Regions from separate parts of the Kitasatospora sp. NPDC015120 genome, predicted to be linked through region 2. Evidence: riboswitches for the same ligand, from Rfam matches in the RefSeq annotation. Region 2 holds a riboswitch; each other region holds the start of a gene.
What was found. A riboswitch is a leader RNA that binds a small molecule or an ion and turns the genes downstream of it on or off. The one in region 2 is predicted to bind cyclic di-AMP.
Positions count from the first base shown of each region.

Region 1: another riboswitch for cyclic di-AMP. It lies ahead of ACF1AK_RS08725 (M23 family metallopeptidase); the one in region 2 lies ahead of ACF1AK_RS14070 (transglycosylase family protein).
Region 3: another riboswitch for cyclic di-AMP. It lies ahead of ACF1AK_RS01420 (NlpC/P60 family protein); the one in region 2 lies ahead of ACF1AK_RS14070 (transglycosylase family protein).

Region 1 covers NZ_JBIBVJ010000002.1:873,009-876,271, reverse strand. Annotated here, with positions in the region: gene ACF1AK_RS08730 (hypothetical protein) at 1-704, shown strand, start outside; gene ACF1AK_RS08725 (M23 family metallopeptidase) at 763-1,620, opposite strand; cyclic di-AMP (ydaO/yuaA leader) riboswitch at 1,633-1,791, opposite strand; gene ACF1AK_RS08720 (YiaA/YiaB family inner membrane protein) at 2,037-2,327, shown strand; gene ACF1AK_RS08715 (alpha/beta fold hydrolase) at 2,463-3,263, shown strand, end outside.
Region 2 covers NZ_JBIBVJ010000004.1:538,294-541,556, reverse strand. Annotated here, with positions in the region: gene ACF1AK_RS14075 (hypothetical protein) at 233-1,156, shown strand; cyclic di-AMP (ydaO/yuaA leader) riboswitch at 1,987-2,185, shown strand; gene ACF1AK_RS14070 (transglycosylase family protein) at 2,172-3,263, shown strand, end outside.
Region 3 covers NZ_JBIBVJ010000001.1:325,946-329,208, forward strand. Annotated here, with positions in the region: gene ACF1AK_RS01415 (NlpC/P60 family protein) at 1-645, opposite strand, end outside; gene ACF1AK_RS01420 (NlpC/P60 family protein) at 896-2,083, opposite strand; cyclic di-AMP (ydaO/yuaA leader) riboswitch at 2,094-2,246, opposite strand; gene ACF1AK_RS01425 (NlpC/P60 family protein) at 2,610-3,263, opposite strand, start outside.

The sequences.
Region 1 (3,263 bases), on a different contig from region 2:
AGCGCCTGTACCTGTACGTCCAGCCGGAGCCGGGGCAGGATCCGCTGGCGTACGGCGCGGCGGTGCGGCTGCTGGCCGACCACCAGCGGGCGGCGAAGCGGCTGAACGCCAAGCGGCAGCAGCGGCTGCACGCCGAGGCCGAGTGGCAGGGCGAGGTGGCGGCCGGTCTGCTGCGCCGGGCGGACCTGGTGACCTGGCCCCGGCTGTACGCGCTGCTGCTGCGCGCGGCCGGGGTGGACACCGGGGACGAGGCGGCGGTGCGGGCCTGGCTGGAGGGGTTCCGGGAGCTCCCGGCGCGGGAGCGGACGGCGGCCTTCACGGCGCTGGAGGCGGACGGCGTGCTGGACGCCGTGGACGACGGGGGCTGGGACGGCGGGGCGCGGACGCTGGCGGTCGGCATGGCCACCGACGGCGCCCGGCGGCTGCTGGAGCAGGGGCTGATGGAGCGCAGCTACCGGAACCTGGCGGAGCTGACGGCGCTGGGCCAGCCGATGCCGGAGGAGCTGGCCGGGGACTTCGGGGCGTTCGAGGAGGCCGCCGTCCGGGTGGCGCTGGAGCTGGCCGGCGCGTGGACGGTGCCGGGGCTGCCGCGGCTGCTGGTCGAGGAGTTCCCGGAGCTGGCGCCGGAGCCGGGGCAGGCGGAGATCGACGCGTACCTGGCCGGGCTGGAGCAAGCCGGGGACGAGGCCCTGGCCGGGGCGTAGGAACGCACGAGGGGCCCCGGCCGGACGGCCGGGGCCCCTCGTCGCGGGCGGGGAGGCGTCAGGGGGTGACGCCGCGCTGCTCGAACCAGGCCTCCGGGTCGACGGGCGCGCCGCCGCCGGGGCGGACCTCGACGTGCAGGTGGGCGCCGGTGACGTTGCCGGTCGCGCCGACCTTGCCGATCTGCTGGCCGGGGACGACCTTGCCGGAGCCCTTGATGATCGAGGAGAGGTGGCAGTACCAGATCTCGGTGCCGTCGGGCAGGGTCTCGACGATCCGGTAGCCGTAGGCACCGGCCCAGCCGGCCGAGGTGATGGTGCCCTGGCCGACCGCGTAGACCGGCTCGCCCTGGTCGGCGGCGAAGTCCAGGCCGGTGTGCAGGTGGGCCCAGTAGCGGGCGCTCTGGCCGTAGTGGGCGGAGAGCCGGTAGTCGCGCACCGGCAGCTTGATGGCGGCGAGCTTGGCCTTCTCGGCCTCCTCGGCGGCGCGCCTGGCCTGCTCCTGCTGGGCGACCTGGGCGGCGCGCTTGGCCTCGGCCTCCTGGGCGGCCTGGACGCGGGCGTTCTCCTCGGCCGCGGTGCGCTGGCTGTCGGCCTGCTGCTGGATGCGCGCGGCGAGGGCGAGGCCGGGGTCGGCGGAGAGGGTGGCCGGCAGCTCGTCGGGCGCCTCGACGGCGGGCGCGGCGGCCGGGGTGGCGGAGGCGAAGCCGGTGGCGCCCAGGGTGGCGGCGACGGCGGTGACACCGAGCAGCGGAGCGGTGCCGCGGCCCTGACGGGGCATCCGGTGCCGGCTGGTCCCGTCGGCCGGCGGGGCGGTCTGGTCGGCGGGGCCGCCGAACGGGCCCTGCCCGGCGAACGGGCCGGGGTGGTCGAGCAGCTGGGTGCCGGACGGGTGTGCCGGGGTGTGCGTCGACGCCACGGAGGCGCGCTCCTTTCCTTCCTTCGCGCCTACCGGGTTAGCTGACGGGTTCGGAGCAGGAAGGTCTCCTACGGCCGGGCCTGGGCCTGGCCGATTCACCCCAAGGAACGTGGTTCCCCGGCTCCCTGGCCTGCCCGGAGGCCGGCCGGCGGGATTAGGCGACGGCGCACGGTGCCGTCTGGGTACGGCGTTGCGGACCGCGCTGCGTTATCAAACGTTAATCCGAGAGCCCCCCGATTCCAAGCCGTCCGTTGCCGACGGCGGGATCCGGACCGGGTACCACGCGACCCGGTGGGCGATTTGGGATGTTTGATGACAACTGACACTACCGAACGTGTCGGGACGTCAACGAACGGCCCCTCACTTGAGTACGCCTACTCATGTGCGACCGGGCCGGGCGCGGCCATCCTGACGCCATGAGCGCACCGATGCAGTCCCGCACCACGGCCGCGTACCACCTCCAGGCCGTGCTGTCCTTCGCCCTCTCCGGCACCGCCCTCGGCGTCGGGATCGCCTTCCTCCCGGTGGAGCCGTGGACCCGGGCGTTCCTCGCCCTCGGCCTGCTCTACACGATCACCTCCACCTTCACCCTCGCCAAGGTGGTCCGGGACAAGCAGGAGACCACCGAGCTGGTGACCCGGGTCGACCAGGCGCGGCTGGACAAGCTGCTGACCGAGCACGACCCGTTCCGGGTGGAGGGCGCCTGACCGGCCCGCCCGGCCGGTCGCCGACGGCGGGCGGGCCGGGCGGGCGAGCGCCGATGGCTTGACGGCTAAGGCTATTAGCCATAGCTTTATGGCTATCGGCACTCAGCCGACGGTCCCCGCCCCAGGAGGCTCCCCATGAACGGCACCCTCGCCCCCGTCACCCGCCACCTCGACCTGCCCGGCGGCCGGATCGCCTTCGACGACACCGCGCACGGCGAGGGCGTCCCGGTCGTCCTGCTCCCCGGGATGCTCGACAGCCGGGCCGCCTACCGGCACCTGCGCCCGCTGCTGACCGCCGCCGGCCGCCGGGTGATCACCATGGACCTGCGCGGCTTCGGCGAGTCCTCGATCCTCTGGGACGACTACTCCCCCGCCGCGATCGCCGGCGACGTCCTCGCCCTGCTGGACCACCTGGGCATCGACCGGGCCGTGCTGGCCGGCAACTCCTACACCGGCGCCAGCGTCGTGAAGGCCGCCGGGGACGCCCCGGACCGGGTCGCCGGCATCGTCCTGCTGGACGCCTTCGTCGAGAACGTGCCGCCGAACGCGCTGCAGCGCCTGGCGGTCGGCGCGATGGGCGCGCTGCTGGTGCGCTCGCCCGCGTTCTGGGGCCTGTACCACCGCAAGGCGGCCTTCCCGGGCCCCAAGCCGGCCGACCACGAGGAGTACGTGGCCGGGCTGGTCGCCGCGCTGCGCACCCCGGGCCGCAGGACCGCCACCCGCGGCTACGTGCGCGGTGACTCCGCGCCCGTCGGCTGGACCGCCGCCGTGCGCTGCCCGGTGCTGGTCGTGATGGGCTCGAAGGACCCCGACTTCGCGAAGCCGGAGCTGGTCGCCGACCGGCAGGCCGCCGCGCTGAACGCGCGCAAGGTGATGATCGAGGGCGCGGGCCACTACCCGATGGCCGACCACCCGCGGGCCACTGCCGACGCCCTG
Region 2 (3,263 bases):
GATCTTCGAACGCCGGGAGTCGCTCTTCCGTGACCCTCCGTCAGGCCGCGCGGGCGCTGTGAGACATCTCACGCGCGGGAGCGGCAACGCGGTTCCCGTTCCGGCGCATCTGAAGGGGTACCGGGAGAACTCCCGCCCCGGGGCCGGTTATGTCCGGTTTTCACGGCGGACCCCCCGTCCGGTTCGGCAGCCGACTGCGGAGCGGGTGGAGCGATGTCCTACGATCTCCGCCATGAGCACCGCAGCCATCCCGGGCGCGCCACTGCCCGTCCGCACTCCAGGCTCCCGTGCGCGGGGGCGCCACCGCCGTCCCGAGCGCCCCGAGATCCCGGCCGGTTCCCCGGCCCTGCTGCTCGCCGTCCCCGCGGCCGCCGGACCGGACTCCCGGTCCGTCGTCGAGGAGCTGCTGTCCATTGTCCGCAGCGAGCAGAACGGCGTCCGGACCGTCGCCGGGTACCTCCCCTCCGGTGGCACCGACGGCGAGGCGGACGGCGAGCGCACCGTCGCCGAGCTGCTGACCGAGGCCGCCCAGGCCGGACTGCCCGCGCCGGTCGTGGTGCCGCTGGTGCCCGGTCCGCACGACTTCCTCCCCGCGCTGCACGGGCTCGCCGCCGAGTTCGGCGCCCCCGTCACCGACGCGCTGGGCCCGCACCCGCTGCTCGCCGAGGCCGTGCACGTCCGCCTCTCCGAGGCCGGGCTGGCCCGCGCCGACCGGGCCCGGCTGTTCGCCATCGCGACCGCCGCCGACGGCGTGGTGCTCACCACCGTCGGCGGGCAGGCCGCGGCCGACGCCGCCGGCATCACCGGCATGCTGCTGGCCGCCCGGCTCGCCGTGCCGGTCGTCGCCGCCGCGCTGGACGTGCCCGGCTCGGTCGCCGACGCCGTCGCCCACCTCAAGGAGATGGGTGCCCAGAACCCGGCGCTGGCCCCGCTGGTGATCGGCCCGGAGGCGGACGCCGAGCTGCTCGCCACCGCGGCCGAGGAGTCCGGCTGCCCGTCGGCCGCGCCGGTGGGCGCGTACCAGGCGGTCGGCCAGCTGGTCGCCTCCACCTACCTGGCCGCGCTGCCGGCCGTCGACGCCGAGGCCCTGGCCGGGGAGGCCGGCGCCGCGGCGGAGGACGGCCCGCGCGCCGGCGGGCGGCACGCCGCCCAGTAGCCCCGCTCGCCCGCAGGGCCCGGAACGGACGCACCGTTCCGGGCCCTGCGGCGTTCCCGGGAGACGGCTCCGGCGGCCGGCCGGGGGCGGGCGGCGGCGTCCGTCCTCCCCCGGCCGGCGCAGCAGGACGTTCCCCGGGGCGGTGCGGCCGGCGGTGCGGCCGGCGCTCGTCGCCGCCGAACTCCCCCGGGGGCGCCCGGGATGACGGCGGCTCCGCTGACGGCCCGGATGCTGACGAGGGCGCAGGCGGCGGCGAAGCCCCTCCCTGGCCGGGCGTGCCGGTGCCGCCCCTTCCCGCCGACTCCCCCGGACGCGCTTCTCGTCGCCCCCGACGGGAGGCGCAGGAGGGCGGACGCGGCCGCCGCCGGGGCCGGGGGCCCGGGTGCCGCCGGGCGAACGGCGCGGGAGCCTCTCGCCGCGGATCGCCGCGAGGGCGGCGGCGACGGTGGGCCGGCGCAGGAGGGCCCGGCGGATCGGGTTCGGGTGAGCCGGAGGTCGGTTCGGGCGTGATGTCCGCTCTGTGACGCTTTGCCCGGCGACGCGCTCCGCGCGGCCGGACGTCCGGACGGGGCGCCCGCCCCCTCGTCGACGCCCGCCGGTGCGCAGCCCTTCCCCCGGGGCGGCTGCGGCGCTCCGGCGCGGCGCCGGCGTCCTGAGGCGCAGGCAGGTGCGTTGGCCGCGACCGGCGTTGCGGGAAACCGGTCATTTCCGATCATGAAGGACAGCCGGCAGGCGCCCTTTCCGCACACCGTGACGAGCGTCACACATGTTTGCGGTTTGAACGCGCCTCTGCTTAACGTGCTCCCCGTTCGTGGCCACACGGACCCAGCACGTCCGCGACGCCGAGTCCTGCCGTCGGGCGTGCTGGCAGCGCAATGCACCACGGCAGGAGCGGGGGAACCACAGGTAGTTCGCCCAGGACCGGTCCACGGACCGGCCCCGGGCTAGGGGTGAAGCCGCGTCCACAGCGCGGCCGGGCAACTCCAGCCCGAATCCGACAGCTCACCTCGCAGGCGTGGGAGAGGACCGCGTCTTCATGCTGCCCACCAACGGCACCCGACTGTCCGGCCGTACCCGTCGCGCGATCGCCGCCCTCGGCGTCGCGGGCATCGGCCTCACCATCCCCTGCCTCACCGCCGGCACCGCCTCGGCCGCCTCCGTCGCCACCTGGGACAAGGTCGCCCAGTGCGAGAGCGGCGGCAACTGGAGCATCAACACCGGCAACGGCTTCTACGGCGGCCTCCAGTTCACCAACTCGACCTGGGCCGCGTTCGGCGGCACCGCGTTCGCCGCGCGTGCCGACCTCGCCACCAAGGACCAGCAGATCGCGACCGCCGAGAAGGTCCTGGCCGTGCAGGGCCCCGGCGCCTGGCCGGTCTGCTCGGTCCAGGCCGGTCTCACCAAGGGCGGCACCCCGGCCGCGGTGGACACCTCTGCCGCCGCCAAGCCGGCCGCCCCTGCCCCGGCCCAGACCCCGGCCGCCAAGCCGGCCGCCAAGCCCGCCGAGAAGCCCGCCGCGCAGCAGCAGGCCGCCGAGCCCGCCGCCACCCCGCAGACGGCCCGGGGCGACCGGCAGTGGCGCCCGCAGGCCGGTCAGCAGGGCGCCCAGCAGGCCTCCCGGGACTACACCGTGGTCGCCGGCGACTGGCTGTCCACCATCGCCGACCGCAACCAGGTCCAGGGCGGCTGGCAGCGGCTCTACGAGCTCAACCGCGCCACCCTGACCGACGGCCCGCACGCCATCTACCCGGGCCAGCACCTGACCCTCGGCGAGCGCGCCGCCGGCCAGGGCTTCGACTGGTTCAACCGCGACCAGGGCGGCGCGCAGGGCCAGAACCGGCCCCAGGCCCAGGCCCCGGCCGGCAAGCCGGCGAGCAAGCCCGCCGCGCAGGCCGAGACCCCGGCCACCGCCCCGGCGGCCCCGGCCGCCAGCGGCAGCATGGCCGCCGCCGTCGCCTTCGCCCAGTCGAAGGTCGGTCAGGCCTACGTCTACGGCGGCACCGGCAACGGCGGCTGGGACTGCTCCGGCCTGACCCAGGCCGCGCTGCGCGCCGCGGGCATCTCCGTCCCGCGCGTCGCCGCCGACCAGGCCGCCGCCTCCACCCAT
Region 3 (3,263 bases), on a different contig from region 2:
CTGGGCGGCGAGCCGGGCGCGTTCGGCGGAGCCGAGGCTGTTGAGCAGCCGCTGCGCCGCGGCGAGCCGCTGCTGGATCTGCTGCTTGCTCTCGGCCAGCGCCTTGCGGGTCTGCTCCAGCTCGGCCAGCTTGGCGGTGGTCTCGGCCCGGCGCTGGTCGAGCACCCGCTGACGGCCCCGCAGCTCGTGCAGGGCCTCGTTCTGCCGCTCGGCGCTCTGGTCGAGGGCCCGGGCGCGGGAGAGGTAGGCCTCCGGGTCGGTGGAGAGCATCAGCTGGACGGTCCGGGTCATCCCGCCGCCGCGGTACTCGGCGCCGGCCACGGTGGCGAGTTCGCCGCGCAGCCGGTTGAGCTCGTCCTGGGAGACGGCGATCTGCTGCTGCAGCGTGCCGGTCTCGTGCTGGAGCCGCTGCTGGGCCTCCTGGGCGGCGTTGTAGCGCTCGGAGGCCTGCTCGGCCTCGTCGTAGAGCTGCTCCACCTGGGCCTTGACGTCCTTGCGGTCGGCCGGGGCGTCCGGCGGGCCGGGCACGGCCCGGGCACTGCCGCCGGCCGTCACGCCCAACGCGGTGGCGGCCGCCGCGGTGAGCACCAGCGCCCGGGCGAGCACGTGCGCACCTGACAGCGGGGAACGGCGGTGCACGGCCATGCGACGTCGGCTCCGATCCTGGCCCGGCCCGCCGCCGCACCGGGGCGGGCGGCTGTCGAAGCGGGCGTCCGGTGGCAGACGTTAGCGAGTCGGGGCAACCGATTCCAAACCCCTCCGAACCCGAATATTCGGACACTCGTCGGACGTCAGATCGGTTCGCGGACCGAGCGTCCCGGCGGGCCGGGGAATGCCGCGGGCCCGGTCCCCCCGTGCGGGGGAACCGGGCCCGGCGGAGCCTGCCGACCGTGGGTCAGAGGCGCACGATGGTGTTGACCGGCATGTTGGACGCGGCCTCGTAGCGGACCGACGCGCCCGGCTTCGGGGCGTGGATGACCTGGCCGCCGCCGACGTAGATGCCCACGTGGTGGCGGTCGCCGTAGAAGATCACCAGGTCGCCGGGCTGGGCCTTGGAGATGTCCGAGCCGATCTGGGTGCCGGCGGTGGCCTGCGCCTGCGAGGTGCGCGGCAGCGACACGCCCGCCTGGGCGTACGCCCAGCCGGTGAGGCCCGAGCAGTCGAAGGAGTTCGGGCCGGTGGCGCCGTACACGTACGGGGAGCCGAGCTTGCTCTCCGCGGCGGCGATCGCGGCGGCGGCGCGCGAGCTGTTGGCGGCGGGCGCCGCCGGGGCGGCCGGCTTGGCGGCGGCCGGGGCCTGGGCCGGGGCCGGGGCCGGGGCGGCCGTGGACGGCGCGCTCGGGTTGCTGCGGTTGGCGTCGCGGGAGGCGCGCTCGGCGTCGGCCTTCTCCTTGGCGGCCTTGGCGGCCTCGGCCTTGGCGGCGTCCGCCTTGGCCTTGGCCTCGGCGGCGGCCTTCTCCTCGGCCGCGCGCAGGGCCTGGCGCTCCTGCTCGGTGAGCGTGTTGAGCAGGTCCTGGGCCTTCTGCAGCTTGCCCTGGACGTCCTCCTTGGAGGACTTCAGCTGCTGGGTGGTGGCCTCCAGCTCGGCGAGCTTGGCCTGGGTCTCGGTGCGGTCCTGGTCGAGCCTGCGCTGCTGCTCCTGGAGCTCCTTCAGCGCGCCGGACTGCGTGGAACCGGCCTGGTTCAGGGCGTCGGCCTGGCTGAGGAAGTTGTCCGGGCTGGCGGAGAGCATCAGCTGGACGGTCTGCGAGATGCCGCCCGTGCGGTACTGCTCACCGGCGATCTCGGCGAGGCCGCCCTGCGCCTCGGTGACCGAGGCCTGCTGACGGGCCACCTTGTCCTGCAGCTCGGCGACCTGCTTCTGCAGCTCCTGCTGCTTGGCCTGGGCGCCGTTGTACTTCTCGGTGGCGACCTCGGCCTGCTCGTTGAGCTGGTCGACCTGCTCCTTGACCTGGTCCTTGGTCGGCGTCGGGTCGGCGTGGGCGCCGGACTGCGCGGAGAGGGCGACGGCAGCGGCGGCGACACCGGTCAGGATCGAGACACGGGCGCGGCCGGCGGGCTTGGGACGACGATGGGACGCCACGAAGGCGGACTCCTTCTTCCTCATCCGCCTACCGGGTGAGCTGACGGGTTCGGGCGGAAGCGTGCCCTACGACGCCTCACCCGCCGCTCGCGCGGCCGGCCTGGCGCCGATTCACCCCAGAGGAACGTGGTTCCCCGGCTCCGCTCCACAGCGGACCCCCGACTGCTGGGCCCTCACTCGGAGGGATGACCCGAAGGCCCCCTCCCGCTGCTTCACGAACTCGGCGGCGAACCCCGCCGCCACCCAGGCTGGGTGATCGACTGTGCGTGGTTCGAGGCACGACCCTAGTAACAGATCCGTGATCCGTTCAAATCCTTGTCAGAAAAAAGTCGGAAGAATACCCAAGTTCCCTTGTGAAAATGACGGAACGTGATCACACCCCCACGTCGGGCTGATCATTCCCCGTCAGCCGGTCGAATGCGCGGCCGAAACGTCAGCGCCACCCCCGAGTGGAGGTGGCGCTGATCACAGGAGCCGGGACGGGCCACCCGGGCGTGTCGTGGCGACCCGTCAGACCGGCCGGCCGTCAGACCCGGCGGATCGTGTTGATCTTCATGGCGTCGGCCTTCATCACCTTCACCACGTCACCGGTGCGCGGCGCGTGCACCACCATGCCGTTGCCGATGTACATGCCGACGTGGCTGCGGTCGTCGCGGTAGATGACCAGGTCGCCCGGCTGGGCCTCGGCCAGGGAGGGCACCCGGGTGCCGTAGTTGCCCTGGGCCTGCGAGGTGCGCGGCAGCGAGACGCCGGCCTTGCCGTACGCCCAGACCATCAGGCCGGAGCAGTCGAAGGTGTTCGGGCCGGAATCGCCCCAGCCGTAGGGCGAGCCCTGCTTGCTCATCGCGAGGGCGACCGCGGAGCCCGCCTTGCCGCTCGCCTGCGGCAGGCTGCCCAGGTCGGTGCGCTCCGAGCCGCGGGAGGCGCGGTCGGCCTGCTGCTGGGCCGCCTTCAGGGCCGCGCGGTCGGCGGCGCTGAGCGAGTTCAGCAGCTCCTGGGCCTCCCGGAGCTTCTTGTTGACCTCGGCCTTGGTCTGGTTCAGGTCCTTGGTGGTGCTGTCCAGCGAGGCCAGCACGGCGGCGGCCTCGGCCTTCTGCTGGTCGAGCCGGCGCTGCTGGTCCTGCAGGCCCTTGAGCGCCTCGGCCTGGCTGGAGCTGGCCTGCTGGACGCTGGAGGCCTT